Linked DNA regions of Alkalihalobacterium alkalinitrilicum. The main gene of each other region encodes a partner of the protein of the gene in region 2 in a complex. Links are inferred from orthologs where the notes say so. Each region holds a gene or a part of one and is shown on either strand. Other genes may lie near its edges.

The links.
Region 1: the proteins of smc (region 2) and BK574_RS10460 are in contact, whole or in part, in a crystal structure (PDB 3ZGX), measured with the Bacillus subtilis proteins. The link is inferred for Alkalihalobacterium alkalinitrilicum from one-to-one orthologs.

Annotation. Positions count from the first base shown.
Region 1 is NZ_KV917368.1:2,238,547-2,253,405, reverse strand. Bases 7,172-10,044 are described here. They hold BK574_RS10460 (segregation/condensation protein A), read left to right. Parts: upstream 7,172-8,159; coding sequence 8,160-8,930; downstream 8,931-10,044. Other genes in these bases: BK574_RS10450 (hypothetical protein), read left to right, coding at 9,665-10,044; scpB (SMC-Scp complex subunit ScpB), read left to right, coding at 8,945-9,556; BK574_RS10465 (DUF309 domain-containing protein), read right to left, coding at 7,476-8,003; BK574_RS10475 (GNAT family N-acetyltransferase), read left to right, coding at 7,172-7,186. In the rest of the region: BK574_RS10505 (peptidylprolyl isomerase), read left to right, coding at 52-486; ltrA (group II intron reverse transcriptase/maturase), read left to right, coding at 1,023-1,730; BK574_RS29045 (group II intron maturase-specific domain-containing protein), read left to right, coding at 1,742-2,290; bifunctional diaminohydroxyphosphoribosylaminopyrimidine deaminase/5-amino-6-(5-phosphoribosylamino)uracil reductase RibD, read left to right, coding at 3,009-4,094; ribE (riboflavin synthase), read left to right, coding at 4,099-4,752; BK574_RS10485 (bifunctional 3,4-dihydroxy-2-butanone-4-phosphate synthase/GTP cyclohydrolase II), read left to right, coding at 4,769-5,962; ribH (6,7-dimethyl-8-ribityllumazine synthase), read left to right, coding at 6,016-6,486; more of BK574_RS10475, read left to right, coding at 6,839-7,171; more of BK574_RS10450, read left to right, coding at 10,045-10,051; BK574_RS10445 (DUF3907 family protein), read left to right, coding at 10,150-10,641; BK574_RS10440 (DUF2935 domain-containing protein), read right to left, coding at 10,683-11,486; BK574_RS10435 (superoxide dismutase), read left to right, coding at 11,607-12,515; BK574_RS10430 (alkaline phosphatase family protein), read right to left, coding at 12,596-14,170; BK574_RS10425 (YetF domain-containing protein), read right to left, coding at 14,182-14,859. UniProt on the Bacillus subtilis protein: Participates in chromosomal partition during cell division. May act via the formation of a condensin-like complex containing Smc and ScpB that pull DNA away from mid-cell into both cell halves.
Region 2 is NZ_KV917368.1:5,412,423-5,428,478, reverse strand. The notes cover bases 3,488-7,557. They hold smc (chromosome segregation protein SMC), read right to left. Parts: upstream 7,255-7,557; coding sequence 3,688-7,254; downstream 3,488-3,687. Other genes in these bases: BK574_RS26225 (DUF1128 domain-containing protein), read left to right, coding at 7,503-7,557; ftsY (signal recognition particle-docking protein FtsY), read right to left, coding at 3,488-3,675. Also shown: BK574_RS26255 (KH domain-containing protein), read right to left, coding at 65-307; rpsP (30S ribosomal protein S16), read right to left, coding at 427-699; ffh (signal recognition particle protein), read right to left, coding at 789-2,135; BK574_RS26240 (putative DNA-binding protein), read right to left, coding at 2,149-2,481; more of ftsY, read right to left, coding at 2,674-3,487; more of BK574_RS26225, read left to right, coding at 7,558-7,724; rnc (ribonuclease III), read right to left, coding at 7,832-8,620; acpP (acyl carrier protein), read right to left, coding at 8,765-8,998; fabG (3-oxoacyl-[acyl-carrier-protein] reductase), read right to left, coding at 9,127-9,870; fabD (ACP S-malonyltransferase), read right to left, coding at 9,874-10,815; phosphate acyltransferase PlsX, read right to left, coding at 10,854-11,852; transcription factor FapR, read right to left, coding at 11,991-12,548; ATP-dependent DNA helicase RecG, read right to left, coding at 12,703-14,745; sdaAA (L-serine ammonia-lyase, iron-sulfur-dependent, subunit alpha), read right to left, coding at 14,742-15,629; sdaAB (L-serine ammonia-lyase, iron-sulfur-dependent subunit beta), read right to left, coding at 15,647-16,056. UniProt on the Bacillus subtilis protein: Required for chromosome condensation and partitioning.

The DNA.
Region 1 (14,859 bases), 3.2 Mb from region 2 along the record:
TATAGTAAAATAAAACGGATGTGAAATAAAACATTTAGGAGGAAATACATAATGAAAAAAGGAAGTATTAAATTTGAAAACGGTGAAGAAATCGTATTTGAATTGTTCTCAGAAGAAGCCCCAAACACTGTAGCTAATTTTGAAGAGTTAGCGAATAAAGGGTTTTACAATGGATTGACTTTCCATCGTGTTATTCCTGGATTTGTAGCACAAGGAGGTTGCCCAATTGGAAATGGGACTGGTGGAAGTGGGAATACAATCAAATGTGAAACTGAAGGAAACCCTCATAAGCATGTAGCTGGTTCATTATCAATGGCTCATGCAGGGAAAGATACTGGAAGCAGTCAGTTTTTTATTGTACATGAACCACAACCTCATTTAGACGGTGTTCATACGGTATTCGGTCAAGTTATAGAGGGAATGGACACTGTTTTACGCATCCATCAAGGTGACGTAATGTCAGAAGTGAAAATTTGGGAAGAGTAATAGAAGAGAAGGGGTTGACACTTGGTGTCAACCCCTTTTTATATGTGTGCCAGGCATGGCAACTATCTAGGTGGTGAAAGTCCACTGTGGGGGTACACATCGACCAACCACTAAGGAAGCGCAAGGTACTTATCGTGAGGTAAGGGCTAGAGGAAGCGTGGAATAAAATCTTGGCTCGACGAACAGAAATCTGATACCAAGGCTTTATAAAGGGATGAGGCTCCATGACAAGTCAAAGTCCAAAAGATGTGCGTAACTTTATAGAGTAAATCAGGCGAGTAAAAGAGGAAAGATAGTTGTCTTACCCTGGGAGATCATGTACATATGTACATTCGAAAAAGGTTAACCGCAAGAAGTCAGCAGAAGCCATAGTAATGAGTAATCTCATGAAGGGCTGAACAATTTATAGTGTTTCAACGCCACGAATGCGTAAGTGACGAACTCCGAATGTGTTAATGGTGAAAGAATGAGCGTATCTCAAAGGATAGCCAAAATGGAGCTATCACTTACTACGTGAGAGGAGAGGAGAAACGAGTGTGAAGCTTTTAGAGCAGATTTTAAGTAATCAAAACATGAACGAAGCTTACCTGCGTGTTTATAGAAATAAGGGTGCAAGTGGGGTCGACGGAGTAACAGTCGACGAACTAAAACAATATCTGAAAGAGAACAAGGATGAACTGCGCCAGCGCATCAGAACAAGAAAATACCAACCACAAGCTGCCTTAAGAGTGGAGATCCCAAAAGAAAATGGAAAGATGCGCAAATTGGGAATACCAACAGTAGCGGATAGGGTAGTTCAACAAGCAATTCACCAAGTACTTAGTCCGATATTCGAAAAGCAGTTCAGTGAATTCAGTTACGGCTTTAGACCAAAAAGAAGTTGTGAGATGGCAATTATAAAAAGCTTGGAATATCTGAATGATGGACACGATTGGATAGTGGACATTGACCTTGAAAGATTCTTCGATACAGTCCACCACGATAAACTCATGCGAATTATTGCCAACACAATAGATGATGGAGACGTTATCTCTCTAATAAGAAAATATCTTGTTAGTGGGGTCATGGTGAATGGGAAATATGAAGAAACACCAACCGGGACTCCGCAAGGAGGTAACCTCAGTCCATTATTGAGTAATATTATGTTGAATGAACTCGATAAGGAATTAGAAAGTAGAGGATTACGATTCATAAGATACGCTGATGACGCACTCATCTTTGTGAAAAAGCCGCTGACAGAGTGATGAAATCAATCGTGAGATTTATAGAAGAGAAATTAGGATTGATAGTAAATGCCGAAAAGAGTAAAGTTTCTCGCCCAAAAGAGTTAAAATTCTTGGGATTTGGGTATTATTATGATCCTAATAACAAGAGATATCAAGTGCGGCCTCATCCAATTTCAGTACAGAAATTTCAAAGGAAGCTTCGACAATTGACAAAGCGAAATTGGAGTGTTCCGTTAGACTACCGAATACTGAAACTGAAACAAGTCATATTCGGATGGGTGAATTACTTTAGAATCGCAAATATGAAAACAGCAATGAGTCGAATAGATAAGAAATTACGCTCAAGATTAAGGGTAATCATCTGGAAACAATGGAAGGTAGCGAAAAAACAAATCAAGTCGCTAACTCAATTAGGGATACCTGAAGAAGAAGCGAAAGGATTAACGTTCTGCCGGAAAGGTTATCGGTATATCGGATTATCGAAAGTTGTTCAAAAAGCAATCTCAAACAAAAGACTAAACCAAAGGGGAGTACCCTCTGCTTTAGAACGTTACTTAAAAGTACACACTGTAATATAAATTGAAACGCCGTATACGAGACCCGTATGTACGGTGTTGTGAGAGGGGCGAAAATAGGTTAACATATTTTCCCTCTACTCGATTTCGATTACGAGTTGCTTCAAAATTGAGATTTCATCAAACTCATCAATAAATCTTTAACATGATTTTTAACTCAGTTATTTGCAAGACTGAATACGATATATATCTTATAGTTGACGAATGTCTTTCATTAGATATACAATTTAGAAAATAATATAGTTTTCATATTGTTTCCTTCGGGGCAGGGTGTAATTCCCTACCGGCGGTGATGAAACGTAATGTTTCTTAGTCCGTGACCCGTTATGAATTATTTATAACGGTGGATCTGGTGAAACTCCAGGGCCGACAGTAAAAGTCTGGATGAGAGAAGGAAGAAAAGAGCGCGTAGGTGTATAGAGGTGGAATCTATCTAATTGTGGAAATTCCATTATCTTTCGTACACAATACGAACGTTTATTTAGTGTTGTCTTTTCTTTCGATGCTTAATAAAAGGCTGTCCCAAAAGCTAAGAAATAGTCACGATCTGTACGTCAATGTATAGAGGGTGAACGAGATTTCTTAAGGGGCTGCCTTTTTTTGTATTCTTTTTTAGTTAACTTCTTTAGAGGGTTATAGTATAAGAAAAGCCATTGATTTCAACTTGATTGCGATCAAGCGTGTTTTTCTAATAACGTCATGAGAGAAAGAGGTTAGTAAGATGAATGACCGACAGTATATGGAACTCGCAATTCAAATCGCACGTTCAGCACAAGGACAAACAACACCAAACCCACTAGTCGGTGCCGTTGTTGTAAAAGACGGTCAAGTGATTGGTATGGGCGCACACTTAAAAGCTGGTGAGCCACATGCAGAAGTTCATGCTATTCGAATGGCAGGTGATAAAGCTGAAGATGCCACGATTTATGTAACGTTAGAGCCTTGCAGTCATCATGGAAAAACGCCACCTTGTGCTGATTTAATTATCCAATCAAAAATAACACGAGTTGTTATTGCAACAACTGACCCTAATCCGAAAGTTAGTGGTAGAGGAATAGAAAAGTTGAAAGATGTTGGGATAGAAGTAGAAGTAGGCCTTATGAAAAAAGAAGCCGACGAATTAAATGAAGTCTTTTATCACTTTATTAAGACTAATAAACCATTTGTTACGTTAAAATCAGCTGTGAGTCTTGACGGAAAAATTGCAACAGTTACAGGTGATAGTAAATGGATTACTAGCAGTGAAGCTAGAGAAGATGTTCATTACCTGAGACATACACACGATGCGATTTTAGTTGGTGTAGGTACAATATTAGCGGACAATCCATCTTTGACAACAAGAATGCTGACGGGTGGAAAAAATCCTATTCGGGTTATCCTTGACTCCAAGTTGCGTACCCCTTTAGATTCAACCGTTGTGACAGATCGTTGTTCTAAAACCTGGATTATAACAACAGATTATGGTAATAAGATGAAAAAAGAGAAATTAGAAAAACTAGGCGTGACTGTCCTATCTTTAGGAGAAAATATTAGAATTGAAAAACTTCTAACCATTTTAGGAGAAAGAGGCGTTACTTCATTATTTGTAGAAGGTGGAGCGACGGTCAATTCAAGTTTTCTACAAGAACGAGCAGTCAATCAAGTCATTACGTACATCGCACCGAAAATCATTGGGGGAAAGACTGCCCCAAGCTCATTTGGTGGTGAAGGGTTTCAAACGATGGCAGATGTGTTAGAGCTTGAAGTTAAACAAGTCAAACAAATGGGCCCTGACATAAAAATTATTTCCGTTCCAAAGGAGGGATAGCATCATGTTTACAGGGATTATTGAAGAGTTAGGTATAATTGAAAATATTAGGCAAAATAACGAAGCAGTTGTTATGACAATTGGTGCCGATCAAATTTTAAAAGATGTACATTTAGGGGATAGCATTGCTGTAAATGGAGTCTGTTTAACAGTAACTTCGTTTGATAATCATAAATTTACAGTAGATCTCATGCCTGAGACGGTGAGAAGTTCAAGCTTAAAAACGTTACAACGAGGTTCAAAAGTAAATTTAGAGCGTGCAATGGCAGCGAATGGACGGTTTGGTGGTCATTTTGTATCTGGTCACGTAGACGGTGTCGGGAAAATCAAAAAACGAGAAGCGGTTGACAATGCTGTGTATTACCAAATAGAAATATCTCCTGAACTCAGAAGGTATATTCTTTTTAAAGGATCTGTAGCAATAGACGGGACAAGTTTAACGGTGTTTGGTGTTGATGAAACATCTTTTACCGTCTCAATTATTCCACATACTTTAAGTGAAACCGTCATAGGTCACAAGCAACCTGGGGATATTGTAAATATCGAATGTGATATTGTCGGGAAATACATTGAACAATTTATTACAGAAAGAATACCACAACAAGGAATAAAAAACTCGTTAACGGAAAGTTTTCTAGAAGAACATGGGTTTAAATAAAAAAGGGGGGAAGATCATGTTTGATCCGATTGAAGAAGCCATCTATGAGTTAATGCAAGGTCGAGTTGTCATCGTGTGTGACGATGAAGATCGTGAAAATGAAGGGGATTTTATTTCACTAGCAGAGAAAACGACACCAGAAGTGATTAATTTTATGATTAAGTACGGAAGAGGCTTAGTTTGTGCACCGATTACAGAAGAACGTGCAAAACAATTGGACCTATTCCCGATGGTCGATCATAATACAGACCCACATGGAACGGCTTTCACAGTAAGTATTGATCACCATACTACAACCACAGGAATTAGTGCCCACGAGAGGTCAGTAACGGTTCAAGCATTAATTGACGAAGATACGAAAAAACACCACTTTAAACGACCAGGTCATATCTTTCCTCTGGTAGCTAAAGATGGTGGAGTGTTACGGCGAGCGGGCCACACAGAAGCCGCAGTGGATTTAGCTCGTTTATCCGGAGCGAAGCCTGCAGGCGTCATATGCGAAATTATAAATGATGATGGAACAATGGCTCGTGTACCTGATTTACGTAAAATTGCAGATGAGCATGAACTGAAAATGATAACAATTAAAGATTTAATTGAATATCGTCATAGAAAAGATAAATTAGTCGAAAGAGAAGTGGAGATTAATTTACCGACAGAATTCGGAGATTTTAAAGCTATTGGCTATACAAATGTGTTAGACGGCAAGGAGAATATTGCATTAGTAAAAGGAGAAATTCTATCTGACGTTCCAACGCTCGTACGGGTCCATTCCGAGTGTTTAACAGGTGATGTATTTGGATCGCAACGTTGCGATTGTGGACCACAACTGCATGCCGCTCTTGCTCAAATTGAACAAGAAGGAAAAGGTGTCCTTCTATATATGCGTCAAGAAGGGCGTGGTATCGGTCTTATTAATAAGTTAAAAGCTTATAAGCTACAGGAAGAAGGTTATGATACTGTTGAAGCGAACGAAAAGTTAGGCTTTGCTCCTGATTTACGTGAATACGGGATTGGTGCCCAAATTCTTCGTGAGTTAGGGATTACGCAAATGAAATTATTAACTAATAATCCAAGAAAAATTAAAGGTTTAGCAGGTTACGGGTTAGAAGTAGTAGACAGAGTTCCACTTCAACTACCACATAACATCAATAATGAAGATTATTTAAAGACAAAGCACGAAAAGCTTGGTCATATGTTACACTTCTAAAAAAATATTAAGTGAAAGAAGGGGTTAGACCCCTACATAAGGAGGAAGTATTAATGGGAAAAGTATTTGAAGGAAATTTAGTTGGTTCGGGATTAAAAGTAGGAATCGTAGTTGGTCGATTTAACGAATTTATTACGAGTAAATTATTAAGTGGTGCAGAAGACGCTCTTAAACGTCATGGTGTTGCTGAAGAAGACGTTGATATTGCATGGGTACCAGGTGCATTTGAAATACCGCTAGCAGCAAAAAAAATGGCTGAAACAAATAAATATGATGCTGTTATCACACTCGGAACGGTTATACGCGGTGCAACACCACATTTTGATTTTGTTTGTAGTGAGGCGGCAAAAGGAGTATCTCGACTTACACTTGATACAGGAATTCCAGTTATTTTTGGAGTACTAACAACGGATACGATTGAACAAGCTATTGAACGAGCAGGAACAAAAGCAGGCAATAAGGGATGGGATTCAGCGACTTCAGCAATTGAGATGGCAAACTTAAGTCGTTCTTTTAATCAGTAAGCTCGGTTGATTTTTCCGCAACAACTTGAAATTAATTGTAAGAGGAGAGCATGACAGTTACTACCGTTATGCTCTCTTTTTTATTTAGAGCATGAATAGTTTGTTGACTACAGTGAATTGTTGGAAACCCTTTACAACTTCCATTTGCAATGGTATTCATTGGCATGGCGTAAGCGCTAAATGAAAAAGTATATTATTTATTCATTAACGTTTTCACTCAACTGACATATTATATAAGTAACGTTTCTCGTTTTTTTTTCTAAACATCACACAATATTTGATGAGAATGTGATAAAATTTAATTTGGTAGCTTACGCATGACAGTTTTTAGAAAGATTGAAGAGGGATTGATATGTTAATAAAATATAAATCTACTTATAAAAAGATTGCGATGGGGCTATTGTCGTACATGCCGAATCAAAAACAAATAAAATTGTTACAAGAAACAATAGAAAAGTATGAACATGATAACAGATGGCAATTATTCTTATGGAAAGAAGAAGATATTGTCGGGGTAATAGGAATCTATGAAGACGTAGACGGTGATTTTGAATTATGTCATGTTTGTGTAAATCCCTCTTTCCGTGATGAAGGGATTGGAAAAAAAATGCTTCAAGCTGTACAAGAAAAAATTAATGGTACACTTCGACCTAATCAAGATACAAAAGAGTTTTATACGGCATGCTTGTTAGATGTGTAAGGGTGGACTCCAAAATAAAGTGTTTGTCACACTAAGAACGAAATTAAATGCTTCTGGGAAAAAGGCATTTAAAACGGGTAAAGTGATGAAACGAACACTTTTGAGTCACCCTTTATTTTTTGTTTGGAATAGACTTTATCCCGCACCAACTGGCAGTATTACCCCCACTTCCAGACTTCGAGGAATTAATGAAGGATAAGTGGGGGACAAGTTGCAAGTAACAATTTGAAAAGTAATTATCTTATAGCTCTTACTTAGTAAAAGGCCTGAATAACTTACTAATAACTTACTAATTGGCTTTGAATCTTTTTTTTATTTGCTGTTGTCTAGCTCGCTCATTAATAACGTCCGCACGGTTTCGAAGGGAATGTTTGTTGATCAGGTAATGATTATTCAAGTCACTAGGAGCGCCCCATTGAAGCTCTTTTTTTGTACAGTGGTTTCTACAGACTCGAAGGAGCTCTTCGTTGTTAATTGGGATGTTGTAATCTTGATAAGGAGCTTTTTCTTCGATGTCTTTTTTTATGTTTGGTAAGTCTTTGAGTAATTGGTCGCTATCTACACCTAAATCATGTATTTTTGAAGTTTCTTTTGTAAAAAGTTGTTGAGAACTAATGAGCATTCGTTCAGCACCTTTGTAATTTTTTCGACGATAATGATAAAGAGCAACAGCTAGTTGAATGAACCCAACCCAAACTTGTTCTTTGGCACCTGCTTCGGATTTCCAGTATTCTTCTAAAACTTCATGACATTCGAAAAAATCACGTTCAACATGAAAGTAAAGTAAATAATCAATATAAGCTTGTGGATATTTCATGAAATGAGCCTCCATAGAGAAATTTAGTCAAAGTGTATCATAAGTTATTTTCATATGAAACTAATTGGCTTTTTTTATGGAAATAAACAGAGCGCTCCTAATAAAATATGATATAATCCTGTCTAGCAACGGTTTTTAATAGAAATTGGTGATGATATGAATAATCAATATAGTGTGAAACTAGATGCATTTGAAGGCCCCTTAGATTTATTACTTCATCTTATTAATCAAGCAGAAGTAGATATTTATGACATTCCAGTGGCGAAAATTACAGATCAATACATGCAATACATTCGAACGATGCAAGAGTTACATTTAGATATTGCAAGCGAATATTTAGTAATGGCTGCGACATTATTGGCTATTAAGAGTAAGATGTTACTTCCCAAACAACAAGAGGTATGGAATGATACGGACGATAGTATTGAAGTGGATGAAGAAGATCCTCGTGAAGAATTAATGATACGTTTAATTGAATATCGAAAGTATAAAGAAGCAGCAATGGAGTTACAAGATCGCCAGGTGGAACGTTCATTAATTCATACGAAGCCACCTGTTAATCTCGAAAGGTTTTTTCCGCAAGAAGATCGGAAAGAAGTAACATTAAAGGGAATTACTCTTTATGATATGTTAGAGGCTTACCAATCGATGCTTAAACGAAAAAAAATGCAAGCACCTGTTGCTAAAACCGTAAAAGGTCAAGAATATTCAATTGAGAATAGAATGGGTGAAATTATGGAGGATCTAATCCGAACAGGAGGCAAACGAAATTTCTATTCATTATTTCCTGTACGTGAGCGATCACATATTGTGATTTCATTTTTAGCTATTTTAGAACTAATAAAGAAAAATGCAATAATTTGCGAGCAAGAAAATAACTTCTCAGACATCATGATTTACATCAAGAAGGAGGGCTCGTTTCATTGACATTGTTTAATTCAATTAATTTAAGTGAAATGAAAGGTATTATTGAAGGATTATTATTTGTAGCTGGAGAAGACGGACTAACAGAAGAACAATTAGCCGATATTTTGAAAGTTGAAACCGAGACAATCCAAGATGCAATCAATGACCTAAAAGCAGACTTGAAAGAAACGAACCGTGGACTACAATTAATGGAAATAGCTGGTTCATACCAATTAACGACAAAACCTGAACACGCCATCTATTTTCAGCAACTAGTAGAAACGCCAGGACATACGGGGATATCTCAAGCTGCACTTGAAACTTTAGCCATTATTGCCTACAAGCAGCCGATCACACGTGTTGAGATAGAGGAAATACGTGGTGTTAAAACAGAAAAAGCGATCCAAACCTTAACTGCTAAACTTTTAATAAAAGACGTAGGACGAGCTGAAGGTAGTGGTCGGGCGATATTGTATGGAACGACGAAAGAGTTTCTAGATCATTTCGGATTAAAATCATTAAAAGACTTACCACCTTTACCTGATCAAGTGGATGAAGGTATGCTAGATGAAGACGCTGATCTTTTCTTTAAGAAGTTTGAAGAAGGTATGGATAGTATGTTTAATGAAGATACCAATAAAAATTAACGTGACATAAAGATATACCATGACGATTTCGTACTATTATGTTTTTCTACTCTGTGGCGAACACATGATATAATAAATAAAACTAAGTTTACAGTTAGGAGAATTGTTGTGATTATTCTAAAGGCTAAAGGAATTGAACTGGAAAAGGAAAAGCCCAACACATCAGAAGATTTTTTCAATCGTTCCACTGTAATTTATAATGAAAATGGAAAAGAAAAAGAGCTGAATGTATTATATGTTCGTTTTTTTGATGAGCAGGCATCAGAAATCTCTTCATTTAAAGAAAGTCCAATTATAACCGTTGATCAAAAAGAAATATATTTTAAGGACATAGTTGCATTAGTTTGTTTATTACAAAACCCTGGAAATAAGGAAAAAAAGCGGATTTATATTAATGAATTGAAAGAGTTAGAAGCGGTATTTACAGATGTAAATTCTGAACAGATCAAAGCGATTATGAGTGACCTTATGACACAAGGAAAAAGTCAGTTATAAAATGGTACATATAAAGATATTGTTTTCTTTAATTTTTAAAGGCGTTCTTGTCCGAAGTGTCGTATAATATAATTAACATAAAAGTGGAGGTGTCGCCAATGGCCAATACATTGGTTGAAAGCCAATTAACTTTAGCGCATGATACATTAAAAGATATTTGTGGAAATATAAGTGAATATTTAAATGGAACAACACTTAGTGACATGTTAAGTGAAGATGGGCAATCAGATGAAGAGTTTTTTAAGGCGGTTCTTTCTTCTTTGCGTCGTGTTCTAGTTTTTTGTGAAGAAGGTAAAGAAGCAAGTGAAGTTATATTAAATGGAAAAACATTTCGTAAAGCTGCGGCTGAAAAAACGTTATATTGGATTTATCATCACTGCATCGAAGAGTTCTTTAATCCGCGCATAGATAATTGGTATGAAGATAGTCGATCAGCATATACAGGTAAAAATGCTATTAAATTTTCAAAATCAGTGCCAAACTCATTAAAAGACTTAATGAAGACGATTGAAGGTCCATTTCAATCAATTCGTGAAGAATTAGAGTATTATGAAACTGATTTTCAAACGAAAATGATTCATTCAAAATAAACAAAAGCGAAGCCATTTTAGGCTTCGCTTTTGTTTATTGTTTATTCATTTCTTGGTGCTGTGGGATCACAAGTGGGCATCGTTGTCTCACTAGCTTCTGCTAATTTCATTAAGTAATAACATTCTTCCCTTGCCATATGATCAGCCATTAATTCTGAGAAAGTACCTAATAATTTATTGTTCATCTCTAATTCTTCGAGTTCTCTAAGAAATACTTTGAACAGTTCAATTTCTAATTCAACTTGATTATTAAAACGATGCAATGCGGGGAATTTATCGACATTTGCTCGTAGGTACCCAGCAAGTTCTACTGCTTTAATATAAAAATCCTCAAATGATTCCGTAAATTCTTCGCTTTTTTTACTTAGTTTTTTCTCTACCATATCTAGTTCTCCAGTAATGGCATCTGCATGACCAGCTGCATCAAGGAGCCAAACGAGGTGGTGATGTAGTGGGTGCGAAATAGGTGGAATTTCACCTTTGACTAAGTAAGGAAGAATTCGTAAATATTCTTCAACTTCATTTACCATATGATTTAAAAAAGTAGGGGGAAGCCCGATTATAATGTCACCGACTAAATGTTTGCGAATTAAGTGGAGCTTAAATTCTCGAATATCTTTCGCTTGATCAAACGAAGATTCTGTAAGTTGAAGTAATGGATCACCACTTATATCTTGTCTTGCAGATTCTAATAATTGGTCAAAAATATCAATATACTGTTTAGTGATTTCGACTTCATCTTTCTCAATAGGAGAAAGTGCGTCACGAATAAACCTAGCATGATCTCCTAAAACTTGAAGCCAAAATCGATGTTCAAATAATGCAACTTGTTGAAAATTATTCATAAACTCCTCCTGGATTTGTAGTCAACATAACTATATGTATCAAGTGCCCAGATTGTGATTTTTCACCAATTAGGATTGTCTAGGCATATAGTAAAGCGATGACGTCGAATTGAAGGAGGAATGCAATTAATGGAAGCATATCATGAGCAACTTAGTGAATGGGTAGAAAGTATAGAATCGACTTGGATTAAAGTGGAAGAGAATGTTAAACAAAATCTTGAAAGTAACTGTGTAAAAGGCTTTGAAGACAAATTATCGCATTTTAAAAGATTATTAGAAAAAAGGCCAAATCAAAATCAATTACAAATAGAAGCGTATGATTTATATCAAAATTGGGAAGATCTTTTTCTTAGAATGAATAGGAATGACCAAGGAATTCATATGAATAGTATTGCACTACAACCAGTTCCGATCGGTGGACATCAATTGCCGCCGCTCCCATATCCATATGATGCTCTTGAACCTTATATTGCTGCAGAAATTATGAGGTTACATCATCAAGAACATCATCAAAGCTATGTGGACGGTTTAAATAAAGCCGAGAAAAAAATGGAGCAAGCTAGAAAAACAGGTGATTTTGATTTAATTAAACATTGGGAACGGGAAGCAGCGTTTAATGGTGCTGGTCATTATTTACACACGATTTTTTGGAACAATATGAGTCCAAAAGGTGGTGGTGAGCCAACTGGTGAACTGGCGAACCAAATCAAAAAGAATTTTGGAGGTTTTCAACAGTTTAAGAAACATTTTTCAGAAGCAGCTAAAAAGGTGGAAGCTGTAGGTTGGGCAATATTAGTGTGGGCACCACGTTCACATCGCTTAGAAATTTTGCAGGCGGAAAAACACCAAAATTTAAGTCAATGGGACGTTATTCCATTATTAACTCTTGATGTTTGGGAACATGCGTATTATCTTCAATATAAAAATGAACGTGAAGACTATATTAATAATTGGTGGAATGTTGTAAACTGGCCAGATGTAAACCAACGGTTTTTAAAGGCAAGAGAATTACGGTGGAAACCATATTAAAGAGAGGAGGCCGACCAGTTATGGTCAGCCTCTGTTTAAATATGGAAAAATTTTATTATCTCGTTTTAGAATAATTTAAGCTATTGAAAGAACTGAAGAATGTATTCTTTTAAATCAACAATTCGAGGATTTTCAAATCGTTTATCGGTACCTGCAATTATGATAGCAGCTAGAGTATCATTTTTGTGGAGACCACCGTGTTCACCACCATCAACATGAAGTGGAGCTCCTTCTGACTGAAAGGTATGACCTGGTTTTGCTGTTAACAAAACGGAAGGATAATCGTTACTATTCAATGAGCTTATCAGCTGATTTAGAACATCTGGATAATCAGTATATTTCAATTTAGACTGACTACGATCAACTTCAATTCCAACAATTTGTTCATTTCCTTCCCATTCCCATGTTTGGCCGTACCGATCAATCCAAGGCCCGCCAGGTCTAAAACGGAAGCCTTCTTTATAATCTGGTGAAATGACGTATACCCAATTTTCATCAACCCATGAAGCAAACTGAACACGTTTATCTGTCATAGCCACTTCTGCAAGTCGTGGGACTAATTGGATATCTTGCATTGGATAAATGTATGACATTCTATGATTATTCGCAATCGCAATCTCACCATGACTGACGTTATCCGTTAATTGAGCAATGGAATATTCGTTATAAATTTCATCTAATGGAATGGCCATCGTTAATTCATCGTCTAACAACTTGTCTTGCCCATGGTCGCCAAATACGATAAAAATATTTTCCTCTAAAGCTTTATCCCAGCTTTCATAACTATTTAATATTTCTTGAAAGAATGTTTCAGCTCTTTCAAATCCGACACGATAATGCGGACTATTTTCATGAGCTTCTTTATCAAAATCTGGTAAAAAAACCGCTAAAAAATCTGGTTGTTCTCCTTGTTTAATCATCTCACTTACGACTTTAACTGAGTACTCATCATTTAAGCCAAAATTGGATAGGAAAGTGTCAGGTAATTCTTTGTCTTCGATGACTTTGGGTTTAACTGCACTTCCGAAGGCTAATAGGTCTGGACCTTTTGTTTGCAATGAGTCGTTTAAATTTAGCCATTGGTCAAGAAGAACAGGAAGTGTCATATCGTGAGTGGTTTTTCCTCGATAAATGAGAAAATTGACGGAACCTGTTGAATATTTTTTTTGTTGTAATGCTTCATGTATCGTTGTGACTTTAGGACTTAAATGGGAATTGTTCAAATGGTATAAAGAATCCATCAAACTTTGCCGCATGCCGAGTTTGACCATCTTTTCTATGGTTGAACCGTAATCTACCATTCGATTTTCATCTGGTTTATACCAGACAAGTCCAGGGACTTTATGGGAATTTGGCATCTGGCCTGTCATTAATGTACTTTCAATAACGACAGACATCGATGGAAATGGGGCTACTAAATCCTTGTGATACTGTCCGTTTTCAATTAAAAATTCAAGAGCAGGTATTTTTCCTTTTTCTTTACTATTGTCAATTAATGATCCCATCATCGAATCAATCATGACGAGAACTACTTTTTTATTTGGTTTGATTGCATCATTTTCAAGCTGTTGTATGGAGGCACCACCTTGATCGTTGGCTCCTTGGCAAGCAGATAAGAATAAAAGGATAATAACTACAACTATACGAAAAAACATATTCTCACTCCTTATTGACTATAGGTATTAATATAAAGAGAATCTCCTTCGAGCCACTCTGCAAAAAGTACATCTTTTTCATCGGTAACACCATGTGAACTTAGCTGTTGTTTTAACCAAGTTAAGTTATAGCCACTTGCTTTTAAGTTGTTATAAAGGATCTCGCCATCTAGAATTAAGGTTACAGGTAGGTAAACTTTTTGAGGCGATAGATTTAATTCTTGTTTATTCGGTAGATCGTAGTTCGATTTTTTTAAAATACTTACTGAACCATTTGCTTCCAAAATGCCATAAGCTACTTCACGAACCGAAAAAACATCTTTTTCTCTAAGTAAGTGTTGAAGTTGGTTAATATCTAGGTGGTTTTTCTTTAGTTGTTGATAATCTATTTTGCCTTCTCTAATAACGATGGCTGGGTTCCCTTCCAAAATACTTCTTGTTGCCTTAAATTTTTGTGTTAACCACTCAACGGAGTAGATTAGCGTCCCCCAGATAAAAACGGCATAAAGTACGTATGGAACACCTATTTCTTTATCATAAATAGCGTTACCAACAAGTTCACCTAATACAAGTGCTGATATAAAGTCAAACGGTGTTAATTGAGTAATTTGTGTTTTACCTAAGACTTTTGTAATGACTAAAAGTGCAAAAAAACCAACAATTAGTTCTGTCGTTAAATAGAAAAAATT
Region 2 (16,056 bases):
AAGAAAAACAACCTTCTTTTATTTTATAGAAGCTTATACAAAAATAAAAGGGCGAGGTTTCCCCCTACCCTTTTATTTCGTCTACAATATCAATGCGGACTCGCTTATTCGTATTGGTAGCAGCCGCATGCACGACAGAGCGAATAGCTTTAGCTATGCGCCCTTGCTTTCCAATGACTTTGCCCATATCTTCAGGATGAACCGACAAAGCAAGATGAACTGTTTCGTTGTCAGTCGTTGCTGTGACATGAACTCTTTCGGGATGGTCAACAAGAGCTTTTGCAATATGTTCAACTAACTCTTTCATTGCATTCCCTTTCGTTTCAGACATAATAAGGTTGTTCAAAAAGTCTAAGATAAGTAGCTATCGAATTTCTTCGTTGGCTCTTTTAGTCCTTCTTTTTGAACTCAAATTATAAATGCTGATTACTTACTGTTTTTTTCGTTGTGTAGCTTTTCCATTAAACCAGCTTTAGAGAAAAGGTTACGAACTGTGTCAGAAGGCTTTGCACCTTTTAACATCCAGTCTAAAGCTTTCTCTTCTTTAATTTCAACTTTTGCTGGTTGAGTTAACGGATTGTAAGTACCGATTTCCTCAATGAAACGTCCATCACGCGGTGCGCGAGAATCTGCTACTACTACACGATAAAATGGGGATTTTTTAGATCCCATACGTTTTAAACGAATTTTAACTGCCATTCGTTGTACACCTCCAAATAATTTCACACAATAATTTATATTATAGTAATTTTCACTAGCTTGCAACTAGGAAAAATTGAAAACTGATTTTAAAATGGAAACTTAAAAGGCATTTTTCCTTTTTTCTTTCCTTTCCCCATGTTTGTCATTTGCTTCATCATCTTCTTCATATCTTCAAACTGCTTTAAAAGTCGGTTGACATCTTGGATCGATGTACCACTTCCTTTAGCAATTCGACGACGACGACTTGCATTAATAACGCTAGGGTCTTGCTTTTCTTGTTTTGTCATCGACCGGACAATCGCTTCTACACGACCGATTTGTTTATCATCGACCTGCAGATTTTTCATGCCCTTCACCTTATTCATGCCCGGCATCATTCCAAGAAGTTCATCTAATGGGCCCATACTTTTAACTTGATCGAGCTGCTCTAAGAAATCGTCGAACGTAAAGTCCATCGTTCGCATTTTTCTTTCAAGCTCACGCGCTTTTTCTTCATCGACGTTCGATTGAGCTTTCTCAATTAAAGTTAAAACATCTCCCATGCCAAGAATTCTTGATGCCATTCGCTCTGGGTGAAAAGGTTCAAGTTGATCAACTTTTTCACCCATACCCGCAAATTTAATCGGAGTATTGGTGACCGCCTTAACAGATAAAGCTGCACCACCACGAGTATCACCATCGAGCTTCGTTAATACGACACCTGTAATATCTAACTGTTCGTTAAAGCTCTCAGCAACATTGACGGCATCTTGGCCTGTCATCGCATCTACAACGAGGAGAATTTCATCAGGTTTGGTAATTTCTTTTACCTGTTTTAACTCATCCATTAACTCTTCATCAATATGCAAACGACCCGCTGTATCAATAATGACATAATCGTTATGTTCTTCTTTTGCCTTCTTAATCGCTTCTTCAGCAATTTGCACTGGACTCACTTGATCACCTAATGAAAATACTGGCATATCAAGTTGCTTTCCTAATGTTTCAAGCTGTTTAATCGCGGCTGGACGATAGATATCTGCTGCAACGAGCATTGGTGTACGATTATGTTTCTTTCGTAAGTGGTTTGCTAACTTTGCCGTTGTTGTCGTCTTACCTGCCCCTTGCAAACCGACCATCATAACTATGGTTGGTGGCTTATTAGCAACCGCAATTTTACTTTGTTCCCCGCCCATTAAAGAAGTTAACTCTTCGTTTACTACTTTAATAACCTGCTGACCAGGCGTTAAACTTTTTAATACTTCTTGTCCGACGGCACGCTCTTTTACACGTGCAATAAATTCTTTTACAACTTTAAAGTTAACATCTGCTTCTAATAACGCAAGTCGAACTTCTCGCATCATTTCTTTAACATCAGCTTCTGTTACTTTTCCTTTGCTACGGATTTTCTGCATCGTACTTTGCAGTCGTTCCGCTAAACCTTCAAATGCCATTGGCCGTCGCCTCCTACTCTAGTTTTTCAAGAGCTTCGATGACGCTCATGATCTCTTCAGGAGTCGCTTCTGGTTTTAAGATTGCCGATTTTAACTGTGCAATATAGTTGGAACGCTGCTCGAATTTTTCGAGAAGCGATAATTTTGCTTCGTATTCCTCTAGCATTGCCTCTGTCCGCTTAATATTATCGAAAACGGCTTGACGGCTAATCTCAAATTCTTCGGCAATTTCACCTAGGGAAAAATCATCTAAATAATAGAGTTCCATATACTGTCGTTGCTTAGATGTTAGTAAGGACTGATAGAAATCAAGTAAATAATTCATCCTTAATGTTTTATCGAGCAAACGGACCATCCCCTTGTTAAGTGAATTCCCTTTACAAGAAATCATACTACACGAAAAGAAAATGAGTGTCAAGTTTTTTTCTTGAAAGACTTTTTACTTACTAAAACAAAGTGTTCATAAGGAGGATAAAAAGTGTCCGAGAAGGTTCACTCGCTATTTTATCTCACTTTTAGAACTACCTTTATTAAATAATTAATTTTCTTCTTCTTCTTCAAGCTTTTCTTCAAGTACATCTTTAAAAAGTCCATAAACAAACTGCTCGGCGTCAAATGGCTGTAAGTCATCCATCTTTTCACCTAAACCCACGTATTTAACTGGAATATCTAATTCATGACGGATCGCAAGGACAATTCCACCTTTAGCTGTTCCGTCGAGCTTCGTTAATACAATTCCACTAACATCTGTTGTCTCACTAAATTGTTTAGCCTGACTCATTGCATTTTGACCTGTCGTTGCATCGAGTACGAGCAAAACTTCATGCGGTGCATTGGGAACTTCACGTTCAATCACACGCTTTACTTTTTCTAACTCTTTCATTAAGTTCACTTTATTTTGTAATCGACCAGCTGTATCACAAAGTAAAATATCCGCATTTCTTGATTTAGCGGCTTGAACTGCATCGAACATGACTGCTGCAGGGTCACTTCCTGCTTGTTGTTTAATAACATCTACCCCGACACGTTCTCCCCATACTTCTAACTGCTCAATCGCACCCGCACGGAACGTATCCCCCGCTGCTAAGAGTACAGACTTCCCTTGTCCTTTAAACATATGTGCCATTTTCCCAATCGTCGTTGTTTTACCAACGCCGTTTACACCAACGAAAAGAATAACCGTCATTGCATTATCCTGAATGTTTAGTGAAGTATCTTCCTCTTCTTTTTGTAAAAGTTCAGCTAATTTTTCTGAAATGACAGGTTGAATTTCCGATGTATCTTTTATATTGCGAAGGCGGACTTCATCTTTTAAGTCATCAATTAATTCCATGACAGTTGCAACACCTACGTCTGAACTAATTAACAGTTCTTCTAATTCCTCAAAGAAATCTTCGTCTACTTTTCGGTAGCGTGCAACAAGTTCATTCATTTTTCCAACGAATGATTCTCTTGTCTTTTCTAGCCCGGACTTAAACTTCTCAGTAACTGATTCTGTTTGACCCGTAATTTTTTCTTTTAATTTTTTAAAGAAACTCATCTTATTTCCTCCTTAGCTTTCAATTAATTCTTTCGTTTCTTCTAATTTGACGGAAACAAGCTTTGAAACTCCAGACTCCTGCATTGTTACACCATAAAGTACATCTGCTTCTTCCATCGTCCCTTTCCGGTGAGTAATGACGATAAATTGAGTTTGACCACTAAAAGCTTTTAAGTAAGAAGCAAAACGGTTAACATTTGCTTCATCTAATGCAGCTTCAACTTCATCCAATACACAAAACGGTACTGGTCTTACTTTAAGAATCGAAAATAGTAATGCGATTGCTGTTAATGCACGCTCACCACCCGATAAAAGAGCGAGATTTTGCAATTTCTTTCCTGGTGGCCTAGCCATAATCTCTACCCCTGTTGTTAACAATTGCTCTGGATTAGTTAAAACTAAGTCAGCATGCCCACCACCAAATAATTGCTGATAAACAACTTTAAAATGGGCGCTAATTTGATCGAAAGTTTCTTTAAAGCGCTTTGTCATTTCTTCATCCATTTCCATAATAACATGATATAAATTTTCTTTTGCCATCACTAAATCTTCTTTTTGGTCGTGGAGAAATTGATGACGTTCACTAACACGGTCGTATTCTTCAATCGCACCTAAGTTCACTGTTCCAAGTTCTTCGATGGCAAGTTTTATTAATTTTACCCTCGTTTTTGCGTCATCTAGTGGGATGAGCAATGGGTGGTCGACTTTTGCCGCTTCGTAACTCAACTCATATTCTTCGCGAAGATGTGTTAAACGATGATCTAATTGTACATCATAACGGTTTGTTAGAACTTCACATTGATGTAATTCATCAAGTAGTAACTTTATATGACCTTTTTCTATTTTTAAACTCGCTTCTAGCTCATCTAATATAGTTTGTTTTGTAGTTCGCTCTTGACGAATTTGACTAATAAGTGTGATCGCTTCGTCTTTTTTCTTTCGGCTCACTTCAATTTTCTGTTCTAGATGACCCTCACCACTTGTACTATTATTCATTTCATTTTCAAGTAACCAATACTGTTCTTCGGTATCTTTTAACACTGCAGTTAATTCCTCAACTTCATGTTTGAGACGCACGACTGTCTCACGTTGATTAGCTAACCTTTCTTCATCTTTTGCAAGATTTACCTTTAAGTCGGTTAATTCACCTTGAATGGTTTCCTTGGACGTTTGCTGTAGCTTTTGTTTTGCTTCGATCTCTTTAACTTGACTTTCAAGAAGCGCAGTTGTAGCTGAAGATTGCTTTAATTCAGTAGATAGCGCTTCTAATCTCCGTATCGCAGCTTCCTCGTCTTTCATGTGTAAGTCCTGTTCTCGATCAAATAAAGAGAGGCGTTCATTGACGCTTTTCTCTTCTAATTCCACTTCACGAAGGAAGTTTCTCGATTCCCGCTCTGATTCACGAGCTACTTCTCCAGCTTCTCTTAATTGTTGTAATTTTTGTTCATTTTGTTGTAACTGTAGTTTCAACTCTTTTACATACGACTCTAATTTTGTTGTTTTGTCTTCCATTCCAATAAGTTTTTCGGTTAAACTTTCTAACTCTCGTTGCCGCCCGATTAAAGGGGTGGATTTTTGCTTAATAGCTCCACCTGTCATCGAACCTCCTGGGTTTACGACATCACCTTCTATTGTAACGATTCTGTAGCTGTAGCCAATTTTACGTGCTAACTCATTCGCTCCTTCTATACTCTTCGCTATAATCACATGACCTAACAGATTTCCAATCACTTGATCATATCTAGGATCAAAATGAATTAATTGTGAGGCAATCCCAATAAAAGCGTCGTGCCTTTCAATTTGCTGAATCACGTCTGCTCGAATTCCACGTCCTTTAATGACAGGTAACGGTAAAAATGTTGCTCGACCAAAGCCATTTTTTTTCAAAAATGCAATGGCCTGTCTCGCTGCTTCTTCTGTTTCAACAACTATATGTTGAGTAGCTCCACCTAGCGCAATTTCAATTGCTGTTTCATACTGTTTTGGAACGTTGACCAACTCTGCAATTGCACCAACAACCCCTTGGAGTTGTTTATTTTTTGCTTTTAAAATTTCTTTGACTCCTTGAAAAAAACCAGAAAAATCAGCTTGCATTTCTTCAATAACATCTTTCCTAGAACGAACTTGTTGAATTATGCGGAAGGCTTCATAAAGTTGTGTTTGTCTAGTCTCATACTCTTTATTTAATTTTTCAAGCTTAGATTCTAAAGCTCGGAATTGGTCTACTATTCCATGGAGGTCCTCTTGGCGATTATTTACGAGTCGTTCGTACTCTTCCTTCTTTAACAACACTTCTTCTCGTAACTGAAGAAGTTGTTCGTTATCTTCAATTAATATTTTCTTTTTGCGACTTGTTACAGTGACTTGTTCTTCTAGGTAACGAATTTCATTCCGAATCGAAGCTTGCTCATTTACAATCTCTATGTAATCTGACTTTAAACGGTCAAGTTCACCTTCTAAGTCTTCTTGCGCTAAGGCTAATCGTTCTTGACGTTCCGTTAACTCCATTGTTCTCGTTTGAAATTCTTTTTCAATTTTTCGTAATGACTCGTTTTCAGCCGTTAATTGTTTGTCGAGCAACTGCCTTTTTTCTTTGAGCTCGTTGATCGTTTTAATGAGTTGGTCTCGATTAAAGTGAAAGTTCTTCTTTCTTTCCTTTAGAACTTCCTTTTGCCCTTCACTTTTTTCTAGGGCCTGACTTGATTGAAGCAATTCGTCTTGAAGCTCATTTAATGACGTATCAAGTTGACGCAATTCCGCACGAACACTCTCAGACTTTTCTTCTTTTTCTTTAACCTTTAAAGAAAGTTCATCTCGACTCTGTTCTAACGATTGTAACTGCGCTTTTTCCGTTTTCCATTTTTCATGGAGTTCGGTGATTTCGTAGACCATTAATGCTACTTCAACTTCTTTTAACTCTTCTTTTTTTTGTAAGAAATCTTTAGCAACTGATGATTGAATTCGTAAAGGCTCAATTTGTCCTTCTAATTCGTGAAGAATGTCTTCTACACGGTTTAAGTTTTCTTGTGTTTCCCAGAGCTTCTTTTCAGCTTTAAGCTTACGGTTTTTATATTTAAGTACTCCCGCAGCTTCTTCAAAAATAACTCTGCGGTCTTCAGCTTTACTGCTTAATATTTCTTCTACTTTTCCTTGACCGATAATAGAAAAAGCTTCCTTACCTAAACCGGAATCCATAAATAGATCAACAATATCTTTCAATCTACAGGTTTGCTTATTAAGCTGATATTCACTTTCACCTGAACGATATACTCGCCTCGTGACACTTACTTCAGTGTAATCTATCGCTAAATGCTGATCTTGGTTATCAAGAACTAGCGTAATTTCTGCAAAATTTAATGGTTTTCTCGTATCACTACCTGCAAAAATGATATCTTCCATTTTTGATCCCCGTAGTGACTTTGCCGATTGTTCACCAAGTACCCAACGGATCCCATCCGAAATATTACTTTTCCCACTTCCATTCGGGCCGACGACAGCTGTTACTCCAGAGTCGAATTCTATTGTCATCCTGTCTGCGAATGACTTAAAGCCCATTACCTCGAATCGTTTGAGGAACATGTTCCTTCCCCCTCAATAATTAGAAAAACAGGATTTTTCGCCAAGAGTGGAGAAAATCAATGTCTTTTCATATACTTTAATTCTTTAAAAAAGTAACCTTTCCTAAAGTGTAAATAACAACTTTCCTATTTTATCATACCACTAATCGAAGTTGTTCAAAAAGTTCTCTGAATGAATGTTTTAAGACAAATGAGTTATTCTATGATATGATAACCGCATGAAACCTTCAAAAAGAAAGGAATGCTAAAATGGATTTATCTGTTTCGAGCCGTGAAAATATCGAATATATGTTAGAGGAAATAAAGAAGAAGTTACAAATTGTCAATGCAGGAGCCTTAAAAGCTGCAAGTTTTGAGACCGACAAATACGAAGATTTAAAAGATATTTATGATTTAGTACAGCGTCAAAGTAACTTTAGTGTATCTGAATTAGACGCGATCGTTTCTGAATTAGGTCGCCTTCGTAAATAACATAAATGGTGATGTAATTTAGAATATTTGTAGAAACCCCCACTTTTTTTTTCAGAAAAGTGGGGGTTTCTCAATACATAAGAGAAAGACTATTATCTCCCTCGTTTTTATAGTTTTTCACTTAATTTTAGTAATGCTTGTTGAGCAGCATGTTGTTCGGCTTCTTTCTTTGAACGCCCTACTCCCACTCCGAGGATTTGTTCATTTAATAATACTTCTGAAACAAACTCACGACTATGCGCTGGTCCTCTTTCTTGTACAATTTCATAATGAATTTGCCCGATGTTATCTCGTTGGACAAATTCTTGTAATTGGCTTTTGAAATCCATCATATGCGAAAAAGCACCGTCATTAATCTTTGGATATATCGTTTTATCGAGGAAACAGTATACAGAATCAAGTCCTTGATCCAAATAAAGTGATCCAATAAAGGATTCGAAAACATCAGCAAGCAGCGCCGGTCGTTGTCTTCCTCCTGTCATTTCTTCGCCCTTCCCTAATAATACTAATTCACCAAATGACAACTCATTTGCTAGATTAGCTAAGGAAGCTTCGCAGACAATGGCAGCACGCAGCTTGGTCATATCTCCTTCACTCATCGTATCAAACTTTTTATATAAATACTGTGAAACTGCTAACTCTAAAACCGCATCTCCTAAAAATTCAAGTCGTTCGTTATCATGACTTGAGTTAATTCGATGCTCATTCACATAGGATGAATGAGTGAAAGCTTGAATAAGCAATTTATTATTATTAAATTCTAGACCGATTTTTTGGAGCAACGCATCAAACTTCTCTTTTTGCTTTAACGACAAAGTAAGTCTACGTGGTTGTCTTTTTCGGTCTCCATGATGGTTTGTATATCTTTTTCGATAATGCCTTGAAGAATTTGGCATGTCTTACCTCCAAACTGCCTTAGCTGGGATGAAAAGCAAGAGGCTGACTCAAATTCGTGCAGAACTCCTCATTTTTCTGTATCGACTTAGAGGGGCGGACACATAATTTGAGTAGCCTCATACTATATATTTCCTATCCAAGAACTACTGTTGGCTTTGAATATAGCTAACTACATCTTGAACAGTAGAGATTTTTTCAGCTTCCTCATCAGAAATCTCAAGGTCAAACTCGTCCTCTAATTCCATAACAAGCTCAACCACATCTAATGAATCTGCACCAAGATCGTCTTTAAATGAAGATTCAGGCTTTACCTCTGATTCTTCAACCCCAAGACGGTCAACGATAATTTTAGTAATGCGCTCTAAAGTTTCTGCCATCTTCCGTTCACCTCCTCTCAAAAAGGTTACTTATTATCTTATTTTATGTACAAAATAACATCGTATCTATTTTGCATGAAACGATTAATAAAAGCAAATCCTTTCTAAAAGCAAAAAAGAAAGATTTATTATGGCATGTACATTCCGCCATCTACATGAAGTGTTTGCCCCGTCATGTAACTGCTATCCTCAGATGCAAGAAACCTTACAACACGAGCAATTTCTTGAGGTTGTCCTAGTTTCGCTAATGGAATTTGATTTAGCATACTCGCTTTAATGTCATCAGTTAATTGATCCGTCATATCAGTTTCAATAAACCCTGGTGCAACGGCATTGACCGTAATATTACGATTAGCAAGCTCACGAGCTAATGACTTCGTTAATCCGATTACACCTGCTTTTGCTGCAACATAGTTCGCTTGTCCTGCATTTCCTAACACACCAACGACAGAAGAAATATTAATAATACGACCTGAACGTTGTTTCATCATTTGACGAGTCACTGCTTTAGCACAATTAAAGACACCTTTTAAATTGGTGTTGATTACAGCGTCCCAATCTTCATCCTTCATACGCATGACAAGTGTATCGCGAGTAATCCCTGCATTGTTGACTAATATATCTAGAGAACCATACGTAGAAATTACTTCTTTAATCATTGCTTGTACATCTTCACTAATCGCAACATCCGCTTGGATCGCAAATGCTTCTCCACCGTTTTCGGTAATTTCATTCACGACCGCTTCTGCCTTTTCTTTACTTCCTGCATAATTCACAGCTACTTTTGCACCATTTTGTGCTAATTCAAGAGCAATTGCTTTTCCGATTCCTCTTGAGGCACCAGTTACTAGTGCGACTTTTCCGTTCAGCATGTTTTATTCTCCTTTCAACTTCGATAACATCGCATCTATGGATTCCATATCATTCACTGCAAACACATTGACTCTTCGTTCAACTTTACGCACTAAACCACTTAATACGTTCCCTGCACCTATTTCAATAAAAGTGTCGACACCAAGATCCAGTAAGCGACGAACTGTATCTTCCCAGAGTACCGGAGAATACACTTGTTCAATCAGTTTTTCTTTAATTTGTTTAGAATCGGTTACGACGGCAGCCGTAACATTCGCAATAACTGGAATTTTTGCTTCTGAAATTGTAATTCCGTCCAATACGTTTGTTAGCTTATCAGCCGCTGGTTTCATTAAAGACGAATGGAATGGACCACTGACTTGTAATGGGAGTGCTCGCTTAGCTCCTTTTTCTTTCGCTAACACCGAAGCTTTACGAACTCCTTCTGCAGTACCACTAATTACAATTTGTCCAGGACAATTTAAATTCGCTAACTGAACCGCATCACCATTGTTAGACACTTCTTCCGTAACTTCTAATAATGCTTCACGGTCCATTCCTAATATAGCAGCCATGGCACCTTCACCGGCTGGTACAGCTTCCTCCATAAACAATCCACGTTGTCTAACAGCATGAACAGCATCTTGAAACGATAAACTTTTCGCACAAACAAGTGCACTGTATTCACCTAAACTATGACCTGCAACATAATCGGGCGTAATATCATATGCTTTCAATGCTTCTAATACCGCTACACTCATCGTTAGTAATGCTGGTTGTGTATTTTCAGTACGTTTAAGCTGATCTTCGGGTCCATTTAACATTATATTTGAAAGTGCATAACCTAACTGCTTATCAGCTATGTCATAAATCGCCTGGAGCTCTGGTCTATTTTCAATGAGATTTTGTCCCATCCCTACAAATTGTGATCCTTGTCCTGGAAAGATAAACGCAATTTTTCCCATCTTTTTCTCCTTTTATTAGTAATGTTAATCAATCTTTATTAATCAGCTTGTTGATTATGTTTAGCGACTTCATTTTTAATCGTTGTTACAACTTGTTGTTCTACCATTTCTCTGGCTTGGACAATAGTATGATAGAACGCAACTTCATCAGATGAACCGTGCGACTTAATGACAGGAGCTTTTAATCCAAATAAAGCGGCCCCCCCATACTCAGAATAATCCATCGTTTTCTTTATTCTCATAAAACTAGGTTTTAACAAGCCCGCTACAAGCTTATTAAAAAGATTACCTGTTAATTCTCGTTTTAAGATGGTAAATAATGAAGTGGCAGCTCCCTCTGTCGCTTTTAGGACAATATTGCCTGTAAAACCATCACAAACGACAACATCAACAGCACCATTTAATAGATCTCTAGCTTCAACATTGCCAACAAAATTAATATTTAACTCTTGTAACAAAGGGAATGTTAATTTTGTTAACTCGTTTCCTTTACCATCTTCCGTCCCAACATTGAGTAAACCAACTTTCGGTTGCTTCACTTTTCGAACCATTTGCATATAAATGCTTCCCATAATGGCATATTGGTTTAGGTGTTCAGGTTTTGCATCCATGTTTGCCCCGACATCGAGAATTAAAAAACCTTTACCATTAACCGTCGGAAACATTGGGGCTAATGCAGGGCGATCAATGCCTTGGATTCTGCCAACATAAAGGAGTCCAGCTGCCATTAGGGCACCTGTATTACCTGCAGAAATACATGCATCGGCTCGTCCTTCCTTCACTTCTTTAACAGCAAGAACCATTGAAGCACCTTTTTTTCGTCGAACCGCGGTTGCTGGTGAGTCGTCATCTTCAATCTTTTCTTCGGTATGTAAAATCGTAATACGATCACTTGGTTGAATATATTTCGTTATTTTTTGTTCATTTCCTACTAATGTAATAGCAAGATCAGGAAATTCGTTTAACGCTTTTACGGCGGCATCAATAGAGGCTTTTGGTGCCTTGTCACCGCCCATAGCATCAATTGCGAGTTTCATGTTAGCAAACCTCTTTTCTTTCATCGGTCAATAATAGTTTAAATATCGATTGCCTTAATTCCTTCTTTTTCTTTACAAAAACCTGATAAACCTTTTGACAAACCTACCCAAAAACCGCCAACAATCGATGTTCATAATTTATGATTGTTTCGATCTGAACATAACAAACTCACCTGAGAATACTTTTTCTTGATTGACAAAACTACTCACTTCGACGATGGTCCGGTCTTTTTCATGTTTTAACACTTTCGCCTTTGCAATCACACGCTCTCCAACTTTAACTTGGCGAGTAAACCGGATTGTCGCTTTAGCAGTTAATGCGAGTTCATCATTAATAATAGCTACTGCTAACGAATTGGCTTGCGCAAATAAATGGTGTCCACGAGCGATTTTCGTTCGTGAAAAAACATGTTCGTTCCCAATTTGCAATAGTGAAATAGCACTTTCGTCAAGTTGAAGATCTATAATTTCCCCGATGACTTCTTCAATTGGTAAGGCTCTTACTTCATCAAGTTGCTGCTTAGCAACATCCTTAATTCGTTCTCTCAGTTCAGGTATAGATAACTCCATTCGGTCTAATCTAATCGTCTGAACACTAACTAAAAATGTTTTAGCTAGTTCCTCATCGGTTACAAATGGATTTGTTTCAATCGTTTCTTTTAACAGCTTTTGGCGTTCTTTTTTTGACTTTTTCATGTACGCCACCATCCATTAGAAAAACATAATTCCCGCAAAAAATAGCGAAAACGATGCCTTTTTTTATTCCTTAAGAGACATTAACTTTCTTAAAGTTAAATATATGACTAGGTACTAATAGTAGTATATAATTCCAACTATTGAATAGCAATAGTTAATCTAGTTTTTCTCCACTTAATATACCTTGCTCTTCTAAATAATAAACAAGTGATTTATACTCTTGATCTTTCCAAAAGCTAGTAGAGTTCACAAATTCGACCGCATCTTGTCTTGCTACTTCTAACGCTCGGTAATCATGAACAACATCTGCTACTTTAAAATTAGGAAGACCGCTTTGTTTGTGACCAAAAAAATCACCAGGTCCACGAAGCTCTAAATCTCGCTCGGATAGTGTAAAACCGTCAGTCGTTTCAGTCATAATCCTCATTCGTTCTTTTCCTACATCCGACTTTGGATCCGCTAATAATATACAATAAGACTGATGTTCCCCTCGTCCGACCCGACCTCTTAATTGATGAAGTTGCGCTAAACCGAACCTTTCTGCATCATAAATCAACATGACGGTTGCATTAGGAACATTCACTCCAACCTCAACAACAGTCGTTGAAACGAGAATCTGTGACTCGTTTTTACTAAATGCCTCCATTACTTCGTCTTTTTCAGATGGATGGAGACGCCCATGCATTAACCCGACTCGATAGTCTTTAAAGTGAGCTTGTAAAATCGCATGAACATCAATTGCATTTTGTACATCTAACTTTTCAGATTCTTCAATCAGTGGGCAAATGACATACGCTTGTTGACCTTTTTTTATTTCTTTTTCAATAAAATGTAATACACGCTCTAGTATATCGTGTTTGACCCAATACGTTTCAATCGTTTTTCTTCCTGCTGGCATTTCATCTATAACCGATACATCCATATCACCAAATACGGAGATAGCCAAAGTACGCGGAATAGGCGTTGCCGTCATAAACAATACATCAGGATTTTCTCCTTTATCACGAAGTATACGACGTTGTTCTACTCCAAAGCGATGTTGCTCGTCTGTAATGACGAGTCCAAGCTTCTTGAAGTGGACGTCATCTTGAATGAGTGCATGTGTTCCAACGACGACATGTATTTCCCCTGTTCGTACCCTTTCAAGTTGTTCACGACGTTTTTTTCCTTTTATAGACCCTGATAGAAGTGCGACTTCTATACCGTATGGAGATAATAATTCCGTAATGGAACTAACATGTTGTTCCGCTAGAATTTCGGTTGGCACCATTAAAGCGGCTTGAAAACTTGCTTGAACCGTTGCATACATGGCAATAGCTGCTACAACTGTTTTTCCTGAGCCAACATCTCCTTGTAACAAGCGGTTCATCCGATAATCAGATACCAAGTCTTTCATAATTTCTTTAACGACTCTCTGTTGTGCTCCTGTTAGGGGAAACGGTAAGGTCTGAATAAATTGTTCAACTTTTTCACGTTCAATCGGCATCGGTAGACCTTTTGTCTGTTCTCGCTTAAACTTACGAAACGATTGCATTTTTAATTGAAAAAGGAGAAATTCTTCGTAGACCATTCGTCGCCGAGCTTGTTTGACCAGTTCCAATGTTTGTGGATAGTGTAACCTTAGGACAGCATCTTTTTTGGATAGTAATTTATACTTTTTTAAAATAAAAGGAGGGAGTATTTCTGGAATTTCATTAGAATACTCCTTTAGTCCCTGATAGATTATTTTTTTTAACGTGGCCATCTTTAGGTTTCCTCCAACAGAATAAACTGGTGCTATTTCATCTTGTCGAGTTACGTCACCAAGCTTAAATTCGTTCACTGTTAAGGTCAAACGGTGACGATCCCATTTACCTGTTAGAGTAATAGAACTGCCAATCTGTAATTGTTTTTTTATAAATCCTTGATTAAAAAAGACAGCTGTAATCAGTACATTGTCGATTAATACCCGGACAGATAGTCTTGTTTTCTTTTTACCGAAATACCTTACGGTTGGCTCACTATGAACGATCCCTGCGATCGTTACTCTTTCATCGTGTTGTACTTCATGTATTTCTCTTATTCGATAATCTTCATAACGAAACGGAAAATATTCTAGCAAATCTCCAACCGTATGAATTCCTAAATTCCCCAACTGTTTTCCAGTTTCTTCTCCTACTCCCTTTAATATGGTTACAGGTTGTACTAAATGACTCATTTTTTATCAAGAGAAATCCCAAATATTTTAGCTTCTAACTCTCGGCCAGTTGGGGTAGCCGCTAATCCACCTTGTGCTGTTTCGCGCAAAGCAATAGGCATCGTCTGCCCTATTTTGTACATCGCATCGATCACTTCATCACACGGAATCCGACTTGTGATACCTGCTAATGCCATATCAGCAGCAACAATGGCAATCGATGCTCCTATTGCATTTCTTTTTACACAGGGAACTTCCACGAGACCTGCGACTGGATCACAAACGAGTCCGAGCATATTCTTTAAAGCAATAGCCATCGCTTCAGCAGATTGACTTGGTGTTCCACCAGCTAACTCAACGATCGCTGCTGCTGCCATACCTGTTGCAGATCCTACCTCAGCTTGACATCCACCTGCCGCTCCTGAAATGGAAGCATTATTAGCTACCACAAACCCAAAGGCCCCTGCTGTAAAAAGAAACCTTACTTTTTGTTCTTTTGTCGGATTAAGTTTATTTTGCAATCCAAATAATGTGCCAGGCACGACACCTGCGGAACCTGCTGTTGGTGTTGCACAAATCGTTCCCATCGCAGCATTGACTTCATTTGTTGCAATAGCTTTACTTACTGCATCTAAAACAACATCTCCAGAAAGTGACTTTCCTGATTGGATGTATGTTTGTAATAAAACAGCATCACCGCCAGTTAGACCCGATACGGATTTAATGTTTTCTTTTATTCCTCGATTCACTGCTTCTTCCATAATATCGAGGTTTTTTTCCATTAAAGAAAATACGGCTTCTTGACTTTTTTCCGATACTTCCATCTCTTGCTTAATCATCACTTCAGAAATTGGAATTTGATTGGACTCTGCTAACTCAATTAATTCCGCAACATTTCGAAACATCATTAACCTCCAATTTACTAGTCATGGATTTTAGTCACTTTATGAATATTAGGTAAAGCTTCCATCTCTTTTAGTAAAGACTCGTCTACATTTTGATCAACTTCAATAACCATAAGAGCTTCTTGTCCTTTTTCCTTTCTTGATACTTCCATATGACCAATATTAATTTGGTATTTGGCTAATATATTGGATACACTCGCAATGACACCATAGCGGTCGTTATGCACAACAAGTATTGCGGGATGATTACCTGAAAGTCTTAAGTCGAAACCGTTGAGTTGAATAACTTCTATTTTTCCGCCACCAATGGATATCCCAACTAACTCCAATTTATCTGTTTCATCACCAAGAATAATTTTTGCCGTATTCGGATGATCTGTCACCGCTTCCTCTTCATAAAAATTAATTTCAATTCCTTTTGTTTTGG